Regions from separate parts of the Pseudarthrobacter sp. AB1 genome, predicted to be linked through region 2. Evidence: predicted binding sites of a transcription regulator. Region 2 holds the regulator's gene; the other holds the start of a gene.
The links. Region 2 encodes LexA, which represses DNA repair genes until DNA is damaged. Its sites were predicted from a motif close to TCGAACANNTGTTCGA; they were not measured.
Positions count from the first base shown of each region.

Region 1 (8,095 bases), on a different contig from region 2:
CTTCGCCGGTACGTGAATATTTACGTTGCCGGCGACGAGGTGCGCCGGCTCGAGGGCCTGGAAACCGAGGTGTCGCCCGGGCAGGAGGTCCTGGTCATTCAGTCGGTGGCCGGAGGTTAAGCCAGGCGGCTCCAAAACGGCGGGCAGTCCGAACTGACTACGCCCGGCGTCGTGGTGCTGATGGTGTGTGGAATGGCGGCGCCCGGTCAAGCGATGCGCCAGACGCTGCATTCGTCCGTATTGATTGCTTTCCGCATGCCGGTGTGGTGGTCCATGATCCAGACAACGCCGATGCCCGGGGCGGTCTCTTGGACGCTGCCTCGGCGGACCACCACGTCGTCGTAGCTGGGGCCTACAGAGAGGCGGGCTTCGATTTCATCGCCGCGGTGGAGCTGGTCCAGGGTACGGACTCTTGTTACATGGGCTTTGGCTTCCTTCAACATGGTGGCCTCCTGGCTGGAGCTGGTGCCTGCGCTTGCCGGCACTTCCAGTGTGGCGGGGCAATGTTGCGCCCGCGTTTCCTCGACGTTAGGAGCCGGTTAGTTCTCCGCGATCGATTCGTTTCCGCCAGCATCAATGGATTCGGAGGACTCCACGCGCCAAACCCCGCCGGGGCCTTCAGATGGACATTGTGCCAGTTCAGGCCTACCGCCGGCGGGTCTCCCGGGCAACAATGGGCACTATGCAACTTCCCGTGATGCCTCCGGTCCCGCCCATGCTCGCCAAAGCCGTCAGCGGGATACCGGACGGGCCCTTGAGCTATGAGCCCAAGTGGGACGGGTTCCGGTCCATCATTTTCCGCGACGGGGATGAGCTGGAGATCGGCAGCCGCAACGAAAAGCCCATGACCCGGTATTTTCCTGAACTTGTGGAGGCCCTGAAGGAGAACCTGCCGCCCCGTTGTGTGCTGGACGGCGAGATTGTCCTGGTGGGTGTAACCGGTGACCGGCTGGATTTTGACGCCCTGCAGCAGCGCATCCATCCCGCCGCCAGCCGCGTGAAACTTCTCGCCGAACGGACCCCGGCCAAGTTCGTGGCCTTTGACCTGCTGGCTCTCGGCGGCGACGACTACACCGGCCGGCCCTTCGCAGAGCGTCGGGCAGCGCTGGAAAAGGCGCTTGCGGGCAGCAAGGCTCCCGTCCACGTCACGGCGGCGACCCAGGACAAGACTGTCGCTGAACAGTGGTTCCAGCAGTTCGAAGGCGCGGGCCTGGACGGGATTGTGGCTAAGCCGCTGGACGGCAGCTACCAGCCGGATAAGCGCGTGATGTTCAAGATCAAACACGAACGCACAGCTGATTGTGTGGTGGCCGGCTACCGCGTGCACAAGAGCGGACCGGACGCGATCGGCTCTTTGCTGCTGGGCCTGTACAAGGGCGACGGCGGTCTGGCCAGCGTGGGCGTGATCGGTGCCTTCCCCATGAAGCGCCGCCAGGAGCTTTTTGCCGAACTGCAGCAACTGGTCACCGACTTTGACGGGCATCCGTGGGCGTGGGCCAAGCAGGGGGAAGGCGAACGGACCCCACGCAACGCCGAAGGCAGCCGGTGGAGCGCCGGCAAGGACCTGTCCTTTGTGCCGCTCCGGCCCGAACTGGTGGTGGAGGTCCGGTACGACCATATGGAAGGTGAGCGTTTCCGCCACACTGCCCAGTTCAACCGCTGGCGGCCGGACCGGGACCCCGCATCCTGCACCTACGAACAGCTGGAGGAACCGGTCAGCTTCGACCTTGCCTCGGTCCTGGACACCGGCCGGCCGTAGGCGCCCGGTTCACAGAAGGCACCCAAGCCGCCGCCCGCCGTCGTACGCTCCTGCCCGATTGCCTCCCCGAGGACACGGGAAAGCCCGGCATGTCTTGGGGACGCGCCGGGCTCTCCAGTATGCAACTGGGCAGGAACGCCAGCTCGCCGAGGATCCTTACTTCAGGCCGAGCTGCTTGGTGGGGACGTTGAACGTCTCCTTGGCCGTTAGGGCGGAGATGGCCGAGATGCTGCAGATGACGGCGGTGAAGATGCTGATCTGGACCCAGCCGCCGGGCTTGATGCCGCCCATCGCAGCCACAATGGCCGGGGCGAAACCTGCCATCAGGAAACCCAGCTGCGTGCCGATCGCCAGGCCGGAGAAACGGACCTTGGTGCTGAACATCTCAGCGTAGAAGGACGGCCAGACCGCGTTGGAGGCCGCGTAACCGAAGGAGAAGAATCCTATGGCTGCGAGGAACATCAGCGGGATGCTGCCGGACTCCAGGCTGAGCAGGAACACCGGCGTCAGGATGGCGCTGGCCACGGCTCCGTAGATGAAGACCGGCTTGCGGCCGATCCGGTCCGCGAGCTTGCCGAACAGTGGCTGGGTTCCCAAGGCGACCAGGTTTGCGCCGACCACCAGCCAGAGCGTGGTGGTCCCGTCAACGCCGGCGACGGTTTTGGCGTAGCTGATGGCGAGCGTGCCGAATACGGTGGAGACGGCGGCGATGAAGGCACAGCAAACCACGCGGAGCACGTCGCGCCAGTGGTCCTTGAGGAGGTCAGCGACAGGCAACTTGGAGATCTGGGCCGTCTTCTGGGCTTCCTCAAACGCCGGGGGCTCGTGCAGGGTGCGCCGGATAAAGAACGCAACCATCACAACAACGGCGCTGAGCCAGAACGGAACGCGCCAGCCGATGCCGTACTTGATCTCGTCCGGGAGGGCCAGGACGGGGATGAAGACGAGGGCGGCGAGGATTTGGCCGCCCTGGGTTCCGGTGAGGGTCCAGGAAGTGAAGAAGGAGCGGCGGTTGTCCGGCGCGTGTTCCAGCGTCATGGATGATGCGCCGGCCTGCTCGCCGGCGGCGGAGAGGCCTTGGCACAGCCGCGCCAGCACCAGCAGGGCCGGAGCCCACCAGCCCACGGTGTTGAAGTCGGGCAGGCAGCCGATCAGGAACGTCGAGGCGCCCATGAGCAGCAGCGTGAACATGAGAACCTTCCGCCGGCCTACCCGGTCACCGAAGTGGCTCAGGATGACTGCGCCCACGGGCCGAGCCACATAGGCGAAGCCGAACGTGGCGAAGGACATGATGGCCGCGTTGGCGCCGGCGTCCGGGAAGAACACCGTGGGAAAGATCAGGGCGGCGGCGGAACCGAAAATGAAGAAGTCGTAGTATTCGACGGCGCTGCCCAGGAAGCTGGCGAGGGCTGCCTTCTTTGGCGTCCCGGCCGGGGCAACAGTGCCCTGCCCGGCGGACGGAAGTGTCTGGCTCATGGAGTTCCTTATGTGTGACGACGGTGTCGCGGATGGATCTGGAGGGTCGCAGCCGCAGCGGCCTGGGTGGAGCTGGAGCGGTGCGGCTGGAGTCCGTTGAAAGACCCGAACCAGTAGCCACATGGTGGGAGCTACTTGTGCGATACAGCAATGATGGCTGTGAGCGCAGTCACTTGTCAAGAAAATAATCACCATCTAGAAATAGTTCCCACGATGTGGCAACATCGACGTATGAGTGTGAATCAAACCACAGTGCCCGATGACGTTGCCGCTGAGCCGAAGGCGCCCAAGGGCGACCGTACTGACATGGTGGGCAAGGCCCTGGGCCTCCTGGTCCTCTTGGGTGACGAGCCGCGCGGTGCCAGCGCCGCGGAGATCTCACGCCGCGCCGCTCTTCCCTTCAGCACCACGTACCGCCTGCTGGGATCCCTGACGCGGGACGGATTTGTGGACTACGAGCCGGACGGCCGCCGCTACCACCTGGGCCTGCGCATCTTCCAGCTGGGACAGCGGGTCTCCAATCATCACGGATTTGCCGGCACGGCACTGCCTGTCCTTCGCCGCGTGACCGAGCAGACCGGGGAGGCCACCATCCTCAGCGTCCGCGACGGCCACCATCATCTGACGGTCAACAAGGTGGACGGCCCGCAGACCTTCCGCGTCACCAGTGATCCCGGGCATCTTGGCGCCCTGCATGCGACGGCCGTGGGCAAAGCGCTGGTGGCTTTTGCCGAGGACGCGGAGCGTGAGGCGCTGCTTGAGGAACTTGATCTGGAACCCCTCACCGAGCACACCGTCACTGACCGGGGAGCCTTCCGTGCCGAAATCGAGAAGGTTCGCCGGCAGGGATATGCCGTGATGGACGAGGAGAACGAGAACGGCATGCGGGCCGTGGCGGTGCCGCTGCTCAACTCCCAGGGCCACGCCTTCGCCTCCCTGGCTACCGCCGTTCCTGTCTTCCGCCTCAGCATCGAAGCCTTGCTGGCCCACGTGCCCGTGCTGCAGGACGCCGCGGCGGAGCTGGCCGCGCGGTTGCCGCAGCGATAAACAACTCCAAAATGTTCGCATGCAGAACAAGCGTGCGAGAAGTGAACATGTGATGTATTGTAATCCCAGTCACCCGATCCGCCGCGGACGCCCCGAGCGCCGCCGCCCGCCGGGTGCCGTATCAAAGGAGCTGCACGGATGAGCAATCGAACTGAGTCCTACCTTGTGGGACTGGTCGGCGACGGTGTTATGCCGTCACTCACTCCCCCCATGCACGAACGCGAGGGCGATGTGCAGGGCCTGCGCTACCTCTACCGCCCCATCGACCTGCTGGAGCTCGGACTTTCCGGCGATGCCGTGGGGGATCTGCTCAAGAGCGCCCGCAGCCTGGGCTTTACCGGCCTGAACATCACCCATCCGTGCAAGCAGCTTGTGCTGGCGCACCTGGACGAGGTCTCACCGGATGCCCTCAGGCTCGGCGCCGTCAACACCGTGGTCATCGAGGACGGCCGCTTCATCGGCCACAACACCGACTTCTCCGGCTTCGCCGCCGCGCTTGCCTCCGGCCTTCCGGGCGCGCGGCTGGACCGCGTTGTCCAGCTGGGCGCGGGAGGTGCCGGGTCCGCCGTCGCCTACGCCCTGCTCACCGCCGGGGTAAAGGCGCTGGACCTGGTGGACGTGGACCCAGCCCGCTGCTCGGCACGCGCGGCGGAGCTGGCTGGCTTCTTCCCGGGCAGCACGGTCACAGCGCGCACGACGGCGGAGCTGCCGCAGCTGATGCCTTTGGCCGACGGCCTGGTGCACTGCACGCCCGTGGGCATGGCCGCCCACCCGGGCGCCCCGCTTGACCTGGACCTGTTGGAAATGCGGCACTGGGTGGCGGACATCGTCTACCGACCGATCGACACCGAGCTGGTCCGCGGCGCCCGCGCCAAGGGCTGCGAGGTCCTGGACGGTGGCCGCATGGCCGTAGGGCAGGCTGCGGATTCCTTCCGAATTTTCACCGGGTTGGAAGCTGACGCAGACCGCATGCGCAGCCATTTCCTGGAGCTCGTGGCCAAGGAAGAGGTGTCCGCCTGATGCGTACCGGAATAGCCACGGTCTGCCTCTCCGGCACCCTGAAGGAGAAGATGCAGGCCTGCGCCATCGCGGGCTTTGACGGCATTGAAATCTTCGAACAGGACCTGGTGACGACGCCGCTCACTCCTGAGAACGTCCGAAAGATGGCGGCCGACCTTGGCCTTACACTGGATCTCTACCAGCCGTTCCGCGACTTCGACAGCGTGTCCGGGGACCTCCTCACCGCCAACCTTCGGCGCGCCGAAGCCAAATTCAAACTCATGGCGCGGCTGGGCATGGACACCATCCTGGTCTGCTCCAACGTCGCCACCGCCAGCATCGACAGCGACGACCTCCGGGTTGAACAGCTCGGCCAACTTGCGGCGCTGGCCGGGGACCACGGCGTCAAGGTTGCCTACGAAGCCCTGGCCTGGGGCAAGTACGTCAAGGACTACGAGCACGCCCACAAGCTGGTGGAAGCGGTGGACCACCCGAACCTGGGCACCTGCCTGGATTCCTTCCATATCCTGTCCCGCAACTGGGACACCGCCCCCATCGAGGCTTTCAACCCGGGAAAGATCTTCTTCGTCCAGGTGGCGGACGCCCCCAAGCTCTCCATGGACGTCCTCTCCTGGAGCCGGCACTACCGGGTCTTCCCGGGCGAGGGACAGTTCGAGCTCGCCAAGTTCATGGGTCACGTGGTCCGGGCGGGGTACAGCGGCCCGGTGTCGCTGGAGATCTTCAACGACGTTTTCCGCCAGTCGGACGTGGAGCGCACCGCCGTGGACGCCATGCGCTCGCTCATCTGGCTGGAGGAACAGAGCGCGAAGTGGCTGGATGCTGACGGTGGCGCCGGCGGTGGTGCCGGTGGCACCGCTGCTGGTGGTCCTACGGGCCCCGGCCGCCGTCGTTATCCGATGGAACTGGCCACGCTCCCGCGGGTGGCCGAACCGGCAGGTTACAACTTCGCCGAGGTCAGGGCCGCGGACACCAAGGGCCTGGAAACCGTGCTGGGCCAGCTGGGTTTCAAGTTCAACGGCCGGCACCGCACCAAGGACGTGCAGCTCTGGAGCCTGGGCCGCGCCCGGGTGATCATCAACGAGGCCGCACCGGCAGACGGGCACGATTCAACGGCGGATGCATCGCCAGCCATCGCCGCCCTGGGGTTTGACGTTGCCTCCCCTGCGATTGCCGCCGCCCGCGCCCAACAGCTGAAGGCCCCCGCGGTCCCGCGCAAGAGCCAGGCCAACGAGGAGGTGTTCCAGGGCTTTGCCGCCCCGGACTCCACCGAGATCTTCCTGTGCCAGGGCACCTCGGACGGCACCGCAGCCTGGACCAGTGAATTCGGGGAAGGGCTGGAAAAGCCGTCCGCCGGAGCCACCGCCGTGATCGACCACGTCAACCTGGCACAGCCGTGGCAGCACTTCGACGAGGCCGTCCTCTTCTACACGAGCGCCCTGGCGCTGGAGCCCCAGCCGTTCGCGGAAGTTCCCAGCCCCACCGGCCTGGTCCGCTCGCAGGTCATGGCCACCGGGGACCGCGCCGTGCGGCTGGTGCTGAACCTGGCGCCGCTGAACCAGCAGCGCAAGACCTACCAGGAACACATCGCCTTCGCCGTGGATGACCTGGTGGCCACCGCCAGGGACTGCAAGGCCCGGGGCCTGGAATTCCTGCAGATCCCGGCCAATTACTACGAGGACCTGGACGCACGCTTCGGCCTGGCACCGGACTTCCTGGCCACACTCCAGGACCTGAACCTGCTGTACGACCGGGACGCGGACGGCGAATTCCTCCACTTCTATACCGCCACCGTGGGCAGTGTGTTCTTCGAAATGGTGGAACGCCGCGGCGCCTACGACGGCTACGGCGCCCCCAACGCCCCCGTGCGCCACGCCGTCCAATACGACCACTTGCAGCATCCCTAAGACAGCACCGCCCGCCGGCACCACCAACACCAACGCCAGCTACAAACAACGAGAGAAGAGGAGGCCGCCGTGGAGACACAGCAGGATCTCAGTGCCGAGATTAACGCCTTGGGCGATGCCTACGCGCGGGCGCTCAAGGACGGCGCCCCAGCCGAGACCCAGCCCCGGCTGGACTACGCGCCCTACCGCAGCAGCATCCTGCGGCACCCCACCAAAAGCCTGCACCACGCGGATCCGGAGACCATCGAGCTTTACTCACCGGCGTTCGGCCATCAGGACGTGCACGCGCTGGAAGCGGACCTGACCATCCAGCACAACGGCGAACCCCAGGGCGAGCGGATCATCGTGGCCGGCAAAGTCCTGGACGGCGACGGCCGCCCCGTGGCCGGGCAGCTCGTGGAAATCTGGCAGGCCAACGCGTCCGGCCGCTACATCCACAAGCGTGACCAGCACCCGGCACCGCTGGACCCCAACTTCACCGGCATCGGACGCTGCATCACCGGCCCGGATGGCTCCTACCGGTTCACCACCATCAAACCCGGCGCCTACCCGTGGAAGAACCACGTCAACGCCTGGCGCCCGGCCCATATCCACTTCTCGATGTTCGGCACCGAGTTCACCCAGCGCATCATCACGCAGATGTACTTCCCGGGCGACCAGCTCTTCCCGCTGGACCCCATCTACCAGACCATCGTGGACCAGGACGCCCGTGACCGGCTGGTGGCCACGTACGACCACAACCTGACAGAGCCCGAGTGGGCGCTGGGCTACAACTGGGACATCGTCCTGACCGGGCCAAAGCGGACCTGGACCGAAAACGAGGCGCTTGGCGCAGCAGGCGATGAGGAATAGGCACATGAGCAACCAGACCACGCAGCTTGTTCCCACC
Region 1 is NZ_PZKO01000032.1:115,736-123,830, forward strand. Features, by position in the region: gene DAD99_RS09185 (MoaD/ThiS family protein) at 1-120, shown strand, start outside; gene DAD99_RS09190 (hypothetical protein) at 207-443, opposite strand; gene DAD99_RS09195 (ATP-dependent DNA ligase) at 683-1,759, shown strand; gene DAD99_RS09200 (MFS transporter) at 1,916-3,235, opposite strand; gene DAD99_RS09205 (IclR family transcriptional regulator) at 3,467-4,282, shown strand; gene DAD99_RS09210 (shikimate dehydrogenase) at 4,421-5,302, shown strand; gene DAD99_RS09215 (bifunctional sugar phosphate isomerase/epimerase/4-hydroxyphenylpyruvate dioxygenase family protein) at 5,302-7,206, shown strand; gene pcaH (protocatechuate 3,4-dioxygenase subunit beta) at 7,276-8,058, shown strand; gene pcaG (protocatechuate 3,4-dioxygenase subunit alpha) at 8,063-8,095, shown strand, end outside.
Region 1: DAD99_RS09210 (shikimate dehydrogenase) is a predicted target of LexA. The motif match lies at 4,305-4,320, and genes of this name have one in related genera.

Region 2 (8,095 bases):
TTCGATCGAGTCAACGCGCTCTCCAAACAATACATTCCGGGACCATGCCTGTTGCAGGCCGGACACCAGGTCCTGGACTGCCGCGGCGTCCAGGCCATCCGCAAGGTGGAGCAGTACCTGTAGTTCCGGTCCGGCACCGCCCCCCGGGAGTGTGGCACCCGTGCCGGTGCGGGCGGTGACACCGGAACCCGGGAGGAGGGCAAACCGGCGCACTGCCGGGAATGCGGCCGTTGCCTCAGCCATCTGGGCTTCCAGCGCTGTATCAGTGTAGGAAGGGATCCAGTCCTGTTGCTGGGCCAGAGCCCAGACGGCGGGCCGCCGGACCACAAATGTGACCTCCGAGCCCGGATCGAGCACCAGCAGCTCCGCTCCCTCGGCCACGGCCGAGAGGGCAGCCCGGGCGGCGTACACTGCCACCGGCCGGGCTTCGGGGTGCCAGGCGGCCAAGGCGGCCGCCGAGGTGAAGGCCGGCATGGCCGTCCGGCCGTCCGCGGCCTTGAGGGTGACCAGGGCCATGTCCGCCTGCTTGTCCGCGGTCAGGCCATCGAGGCCTTCCGCTTCTTCGCCAAGCTGCGCGATGATTGGGATAAACACGCGGGCGGTGGCCAGCGAAGCCACCACGGCCGCTTCGTCGCCGACGCCTTCAAGCATGGCTTCGACGGCGGCGAGGTAGCCCGCGTCGGCCGTGCCGTCGTCGTCCTCGAAGTTGTGGATCCGGCCGTCATCGCCGGCGAGGCTCCGCCCTTCCCACGGCTGGCCTGCCGAGTCAGTACGGCCACCCGCGCCCGCCAGCGCCGCGGCAATGTGTCCGGGCAGATGGCGCGGCGCCGGGGATTCCGCAGCCGGATCGGCGTTGTGCGTGCTGTCCACGGAAACTGCTTAGCGGCGTCCGGCGACGTCGAGGGCTTCGGGGAGCGTGAAGGCGCCGGCGTACAACGCCTTGCCCACGATCGCGCCTTCGACGCCCAGCGGCACCAGGGAGCGCAGCACCTTCAGATCGTCCAGGCTGGAGATGCCGCCGGACGCGACCACCGGCTTGCCGGTCTTCTCCACCATCTGGCGCAGGAGTTCAACGTTGGGACCCTGCAGCGTGCCGTCTTTTGTGACGTCAGTGACAACATACCGGGAGCACCCGGCTTCTTCGAGCCGGCCCAGGACCTCCCAGAGATCGCCGCCTTCCTTCGTCCAGCCGCGGCCGGCCAGCGTGGTCCCGCGGACGTCGAGGCCGACGGCGATCCTGTCGCCGAAGCGGTCGATGGCGCTGCGGGTCCACTCGGGGTTTTCCAGCGCAGCCGTGCCGAGGTTGACGCGGGCCACACCAAGTGCGAGCGCCGCCTCGAGGGATTCGTCGTCCCGGAGTCCGCCGGAGAGCTCCACCTTGATGTCCAGCCGGCCCACCACTTCACGGAGCAGCCCGGCGTTCGAGCCACGTCCGAACGCGGCGTCGAGGTCCACCAGGTGCACCCATTCGGCGCCCTGGTCTTGCCAGTTGAGGGCTGCCTCCAGCGGCGTGCCGTAGCTCGTCTCGCTGCCCGCCTCTCCCTGGACCAGCCGCACGGCCTGTCCGTTTACGACGTCGACGGCGGGCAGCAGTTCAAGAACCGGCAGATCGGTTGCGGTGGTCATCTCAAATCCTCTTGGGTGATGGGTTGCTCATGGAAACGGAACTGGTCATGTGTGGGGCTAGGTTCCAGGAAGCGTCAGCAGGTAGGCAGCCAGCAGCGCCATGCCGGCCAGGACGTAGAAGCCCACCTGGGTCCACATTGGTTTGTGCTGCTGCCTGAAGGACAGGGCGCCGCCCACCAGGACGCCGGCCAGGCCCATCAGGACAATCGACCACATCTAGGCGGCGTCCGTGGCAGCTGGCTTGCGAAGGCCGTCCACCCAGTTGCGTAGCAGCCGAGCACCGGCCTCGCCGGATTTTTCCGGGTGGAACTGGGTAGCGCAGAGCGGTCCGTTTTCCACAGCGGCGATAAAGCGCGCGCCGTGCTCTGACCAGGTCACCAGAGGTGCGGTCATCCGAGGCTGGATCACGTCGAAGTTCCACTCCTGGACACCATAGGAGTGAACGAAGTAGAAGCGCTGGTCCGCGACGCCGGCGAAGAGTTTGGATCCCTCCGGAACGTCCACTGTGTTCCAGCCCATGTGTGGCACTACCTCTGCGGGAAGTAGCTCCACCTTGCCGGGCCACTCCCCCATGCCTTCGGCTTCTGTCCCGTGCTCTACCCCGGCCTCGAACAGGACCTGCAGGCCCACGCAGATTGCCAGGACCGGCCTGCCCCCGGCCACGCGCCTGCCGATCAGGCGGATGCCGTCCACGGCCTGGAGCTCGCGCATAACAGTCTCGAACGCACCGACCCCGGGTACTACCAGGCCGTCGGCATTAAGTACGTGCTCGGGCTTGGAGCTGAGGATAACCTCGGCCCCGGCCCGCTCCAGGGCGCGCACGGCGGAGCGGACGTTTCCGGAACCATAGTCCAGGACGGTAACTGTGGGCTTGCCTTCGGGCGATACAGGCTTCAGGCCGGCGGCCGGATCGATGACGGCGCCATCCCGGAGTATTTGGCCGCTCACAAGGCACCCTTTGTGGACGGAATCCCCTCAACGCGGGGGTCGGGTTCGACCGCAGCACGCAGGGCGCGGGCGAAGGCCTTGAATTGCGCTTCCACGATGTGGTGCGGATCGCGGCCCGCGATGACGTTCATGTGGAGGCAGATGCCGGCATGAAGGGTGATGGCCTCAAAAACGTGGCGGGTCAGCGACCCCGTGAAGTGGCCGCCAATCAGGTGGTATTCCTGCCCGGCAGGCTCGCCGCCGTGCACCAGGTAGGGCCGGCCGGAGACGTCAACCACAGCGTGCGCCAGTGCTTCGTCAAGGGGCACGGTGGCCTCACCGAACCTGCGGATCCCAGCCTTGTTGCCCAAGGCGGTGCGCAGGACTTCCCCGAACGTGATGGCAACGTCCTCCACTGTGTGGTGGACGTCGATGTGGGTGTCACCGGTGGCCTTGACCGTCATGTCAATGAGCGAGTGCTTGCACAGCGCCGTCAGCATGTGGTCGTAGAACGGGACAGTCGTATCGATGTCCGATACGCCTGTGCCGTCCAGGTTGATCTCCACGAGCACTGACGATTCACTGGTGGCACGCTCCATGCGGGCGGTCCGGGGCTCGGCAGCGTTCGATCCGGTGGAACTCATGGTCATATGTCCTTAAGCGAAGTCAGAAATGCGTAGCGAAGGAAATGTGCCGGCGCGCGGGGGCGGCGGTACTTCAAGTTTAGGCTGGCAGCGTGGCCTGGCTGGCCAGGATGCGTTCCAGCGACGTCAGGAACGATGTGGTCTCGGTCTCAGTGCCTGCCGTGACACGCAGGTGGCCGGGGATGCCGACGTCGCGTATCAGCACGCCGTCGTCCAGCAACTGCTGCCAGACGTCATGCGGGTTGTCGAGGCCCCCGAAGAACACATAGTTCGAATCCGAGGCGGCAGGTTTGAGGCCCATGCGGGTCAGCTCCGAAACGATGCGGTCGCGCTGTTCCTTGATGTCCTCGACATCGGCCATCAGGGCAGCCCGGTGCTGGAGGGCGGCAAGGGCTGTTGCCTGGGTGATGGCCGAGAGGTGGTACGGCAGCCGAACCAGGCGGAGTGCGTCCGTAACCTCGGGGGCGGCGGCCATGTAGCCCAGGCGTGCACCCGCGAGGGCGAACGCCTTACTCATGGTGCGGGACACAATGAGGCGTTCCCTGCCGGGCAGCAGGGTCAGGGCGCTGCGCGTTCCATCGTGGGCGAACTCGTGGTAGGCCTCGTCAACGATCACAATGGTCTGGCTGGCCTCGCCGGCCGCGTACACGGCCTCCACAACATCCAGGCCCAGGCCAGTGCCGGTGGGGTTGTTCGGTGAGCACAGGAAAACGATGTTGGGCTGAAGCTCTTTGACCTGCAAGGCAGCCGATTCGGCACTGAGCCCGTAGTCATCGGCGCGCTGCCCAATAATGTACCCGGTGTCGGTGCCGCTGGCCAGGAGCGGGTACATGGAATACGTGGGCGGGAATCCCAGGGCCGTGCGCCCGGGTCCGCCGAACGCCTGGAGAATCTGCTGGAGGACCTCATTGGATCCGTTGGCTGCCCAAATATTGGTGGCATCAAGACCGTGGCCGAGGTATTCGGCCAGCGCTTCCCGGAGTTCGGTGAACTCACGGTCCGGGTAGCGGTTGAGTCCTGCCGCGGCCTCCGTCACGGCCACACTGATCGCGGCCCGGACGTCCGCCGGGACCCCATGGGTGTTTTCGTTGACGTTCAGCAGGATAGGTACATCCAACTGCGGGGCACCATACGGGGTTAGCCCGCGGAGGTTGGTCCGGAGGGGAAGTCTGTTCAGACGCTCTAGCTGGTCATTCACCTGAACAGTTTAGGTCCGAAGCAGACGGCCGGAAAATGTGACGGCCTGCGGCGGCACGTTCCAGAGCCTGGAGCCTCCCTACTTCGTGGGGACGAAGAGCTGCTGTCCGGGGACAACGCCGCCGGCGGAAAGATTGTTCAACTGAGCAATATCCGCGATGACATCACGGGGATCACGCTCGGGCGCAACGGTACTGGCGATGGCCCAGAGGGACTGCCCGGCCTGGACCGTAACCGACACAGTTGGCGTCAAGGACAGGTCGGCGGCAGAGTCGGAAGCCTTCGCCGGTGCGTTGAGGAAACCTGCCAGCGAAAGCAGGATTGCGGCCAGGATCACCAGCGGGATGCCAATGAGGACAATCCGTCCCCTGCGGGTCAGGCGCAGCGGCGGCAAAGATTCCCTGCGCTGCCTGGGCGTCGCACCCGAAGCCGGCAGGGGCCCGGACCACTGCCGCGCGGTGAGGTCCTGCACGGAAACGAACTGCGGACGCGAGTCCTGCGAAGCAGATATAGCTGACATGAAATGAGCCCTCCTGGACCATACTGTGCTGCCCGGCGCGTCCTCCGCGTCCACTTGCCGGTGCCGGCCTGGGCCGTCCATAAATTCGAGTATTCGAATCCGCAAGCAACGAGTAGAACACATGTTCGAACTTTGCTTCTTCATTTTTAGCACTTATCAACGAATATTGTCGAGACTCGCTAGAACAAATGTTTGAAAAAGCCCTGTGGCTGGCCTACGTTTGGATCAAAGAACAACCACCTCTGTAGTTGATCAGCAGGGTCTGACAATCAACTCCGACACCAGCCCCGGGGCGTTCCAGGCACCAGCGGCCGGAGCGGATCCGGGCAACCGAAAGGCATTGGCGAACATGGCAGCACCAGCCGCCGGGGGCAAGGCGACACCGCGCCGCCAGCCCCAACGGACCCCCAAGGGGCTCACCGCCCGCCAGAAAAAGATCCTTGAAACCATCCAGCGCTCGGTGAATGACCACGGCTATCCGCCGTCGATGCGTGAAATCGGCGACACCGTGGGCCTGGCGAGTTTGTCCAGCGTGACCCACCAGCTGTCGCAGCTGGAAAAGCTGGGATACCTGCGCCGGGACCCCAAACGTCCGCGTGCCATGGAGGTCCTCATGCCGTTGACGCTGGATGGCGGGTCCACTAAGTCCAAGGGGACTACCAAGCCCTCGGTCCTGCACGGCGTCGGCGGAACGGTCACCGAACTTCCCTCCGCCATGGACACCGCCATGGTGCCGCTGGTGGGCCGGATCGCGGCTGGCGGGCCCATCCTTGCCGACCAGGTGGTGGAAGACGTGATGCCACTGCCGCGGCAGCTCGTGGGCCAGGGTGAACTTTTTATGCTGCGCGTGGCCGGCGACTCCATGGTGGACGCTGCCATCTGCGACGGCGACTGGGTAGTGGTCCGCCGCCAGGCCGACGCCGCCAACGGCGATATCGTCGCGGCCCTGCTGGACGACGAAGCCACCGTGAAGACGTTCCGCCAGCGCGATGGACACACGTGGCTGTTGCCGCAGAACACGCAATACGAACCCATCCTGGGCGATCACGCCACAATCATGGGCAAGGTCGTCTCGGTCCTGCGCTCGCTCTAGGTCCCGAAGCGGGCCTCCACGCCCCCTCGGCCAGGACGAGGGCAAGCTACGGGACGGGGCCTGACTTTGCAGGACCACACAGTGTCCAGGTTCAGTCAGGCGCCCTTCCCGGCCAGCCTTTCCAGGGCAGCAAACGCTGTCTTGCGGTCCGTGGTGGGCCAGAACGGCGGCAGCGCGGCGCGGAGGAATCCGGCGTAGCGCTCGGTGGCAAGCCGGGAATCAAGCACGGCCACCACGCCTTTATCTCCGGTGGAACGGATCAGGCGGCCCGCGCCCTGGGCCAGGCGGATAGCCGCATGGGTGGCCGAAACCGCCATAAAGCCGTTTCCGCCGGCCTGCGCAACGGCGCGGGACCGTGCTGTCATCAGCGGATCGTCCGGCCGCGGGAACGGAATGCGGTCGATCACCACGAGCCGGCATGATCCGCCCGGAACATCCACACCCTGCCAGAGGGACATGGTTCCGAAGAGGCAGGTATCGGGCTCGTCCGCGAACTGCTTCACGAGGGCAGTCATGGTGGAGTCGCCCTGGCAGAGAATGCTGAGGCCGAGCCTGGGACGCATCGCCTCCGCGGCCTCCTCTGCGGCCCGGCGCGATGAAAAGAGACACAGGGCTCCGCCGCCGGACGCCCGGATCAGCGCTTCAAGTTCATCGAGTGCCTCCGGCGACGCCCCGCGGCCCGGCTTGGGCAGGTGCCCTGCGACGTAGAGGATCCCCTGCTTGGGATAATCAAACGGCGATCCGACGTCGATCCCGGTCCAGCTCGGCGCGCCCTCCCCCACGAGCCCCAGGCCGCCGGCGGCCGGTTCAAAGGCTGAGCCGATGGCAAGCGTGGCCGAGGTCAGCACCACGGTGTGGCCGGCGAACAGCCCTTCGCGGAGCTTTCCGGCTACGCTGAGCGGCGCGATGTTGACCAGGGCCGGCGCAGACTCGTCGGGCTGGGCATAGCCCTGTTGCGGGTCGAAGGAACTTGCGCGGGAAAACCACACCACTTCACGGTTCTCACGGGCCACAATGAGCCGTTCACACAGTTCGAGGATCAGCATCAGGCGTGAGCGCGCGAGCTGCCGCCCGCCGTCGGCCGTTTGGCTGCCGTCGCCCTTGGAATCAGAGAGTGCAGCCCGGCACGCCTCACGCAGCTGGTCCACGCAGTCCAGCTGTTCGTCGTTGAGGCCGTTGGGCAGCAGCCCGTTGGGCACCCCGGCCAGGGCGAGTTCCAGGTTGGCGGCAGCTGCGTTGAGGGCATCCACCGTGATGGCCGTGTGTTTGCGCGCGCCCGACGCGGCAGCGTGGACCATTGCCACGGAGAGTTGCCCCGACACGGCACCGGTGACGCGGTCCTGCAGTTCGTGGGCTTCGTCCACCACCACAACGTCGTACTCGGGGAGCACTGCGAGGCCTTCAAAGGCACTGACCGCGAGCATGGCATGGTTAGTGACCACCACGTCAGCCTCGGCGGCGTCGTGGCGTGCCAGTTCACTGAAGCATTCGGCCGCCATGGGGCATTTTTGGGCGCCCAGGCATTCCATGGACGTCACAGACACCTGCCGCCAGGCCCGGTCCGTTACCCCGGGAAGCAGTTCATCACGGTCGCCCGTGGTGGTCTTTTCCGCCCACTCCCGCAGGCGCACCACTTCCTTCCCCAGCTGGGACGACGGCCCGCCCAAGGCGGCGGCGAAATGCGGGACGCTGGTGTCCTCGCCGAGGGAGAACAGCTGGCCCTCGGCGGGTTCCTCAGAAGGGAACCCGCCTACGAGCTTATGCTGGCACACATAGTTGGAGCGGCCCTTGACAAGGGCCACCTTGACGGGGCGATCGAGGGCGGGCGTGATGGTCTTCAGCAGCCGGGGAAGGTCGCGCCCCACAATCTGGGTCTGCAGCGCAAGCGTGGCTGTGGACACGAGCGTGGGCTTGTTGCTCACGAGCGAGTGCGCAATAAGCGGAATCAGGTAGGCCAGCGACTTTCCGGTCCCCGTTCCGGCCTGCACCAGGAGGTGGTCGCCGCTTTCGATGGCTCTGGCCACCTGCCTTGCCATCTCGTGCTGGCCGCTGCGGCTTTGACCGCCCATGCCGGTTACGGCGCGGTCG
Region 2 is NZ_PZKO01000007.1:41,830-49,924, forward strand. Features, by position in the region: gene DAD99_RS01625 (SseB family protein) at 1-870, opposite strand, end outside; gene priA (bifunctional 1-(5-phosphoribosyl)-5-((5-phosphoribosylamino)methylideneamino)imidazole-4-carboxamide isomerase/phosphoribosylanthranilate isomerase PriA) at 880-1,626, opposite strand; gene DAD99_RS01635 (hypothetical protein) at 1,684-1,842, opposite strand; gene hisH (imidazole glycerol phosphate synthase subunit HisH) at 1,843-2,574, opposite strand; gene hisB (imidazoleglycerol-phosphate dehydratase HisB) at 2,571-3,197, opposite strand; gene DAD99_RS01650 (histidinol-phosphate transaminase) at 3,277-4,395, opposite strand; gene DAD99_RS01655 (LysM peptidoglycan-binding domain-containing protein) at 4,474-4,914, opposite strand; gene lexA (transcriptional repressor LexA) at 5,264-6,007, shown strand; gene DAD99_RS01665 (ATP-dependent DNA helicase) at 6,103-8,095, opposite strand, start outside.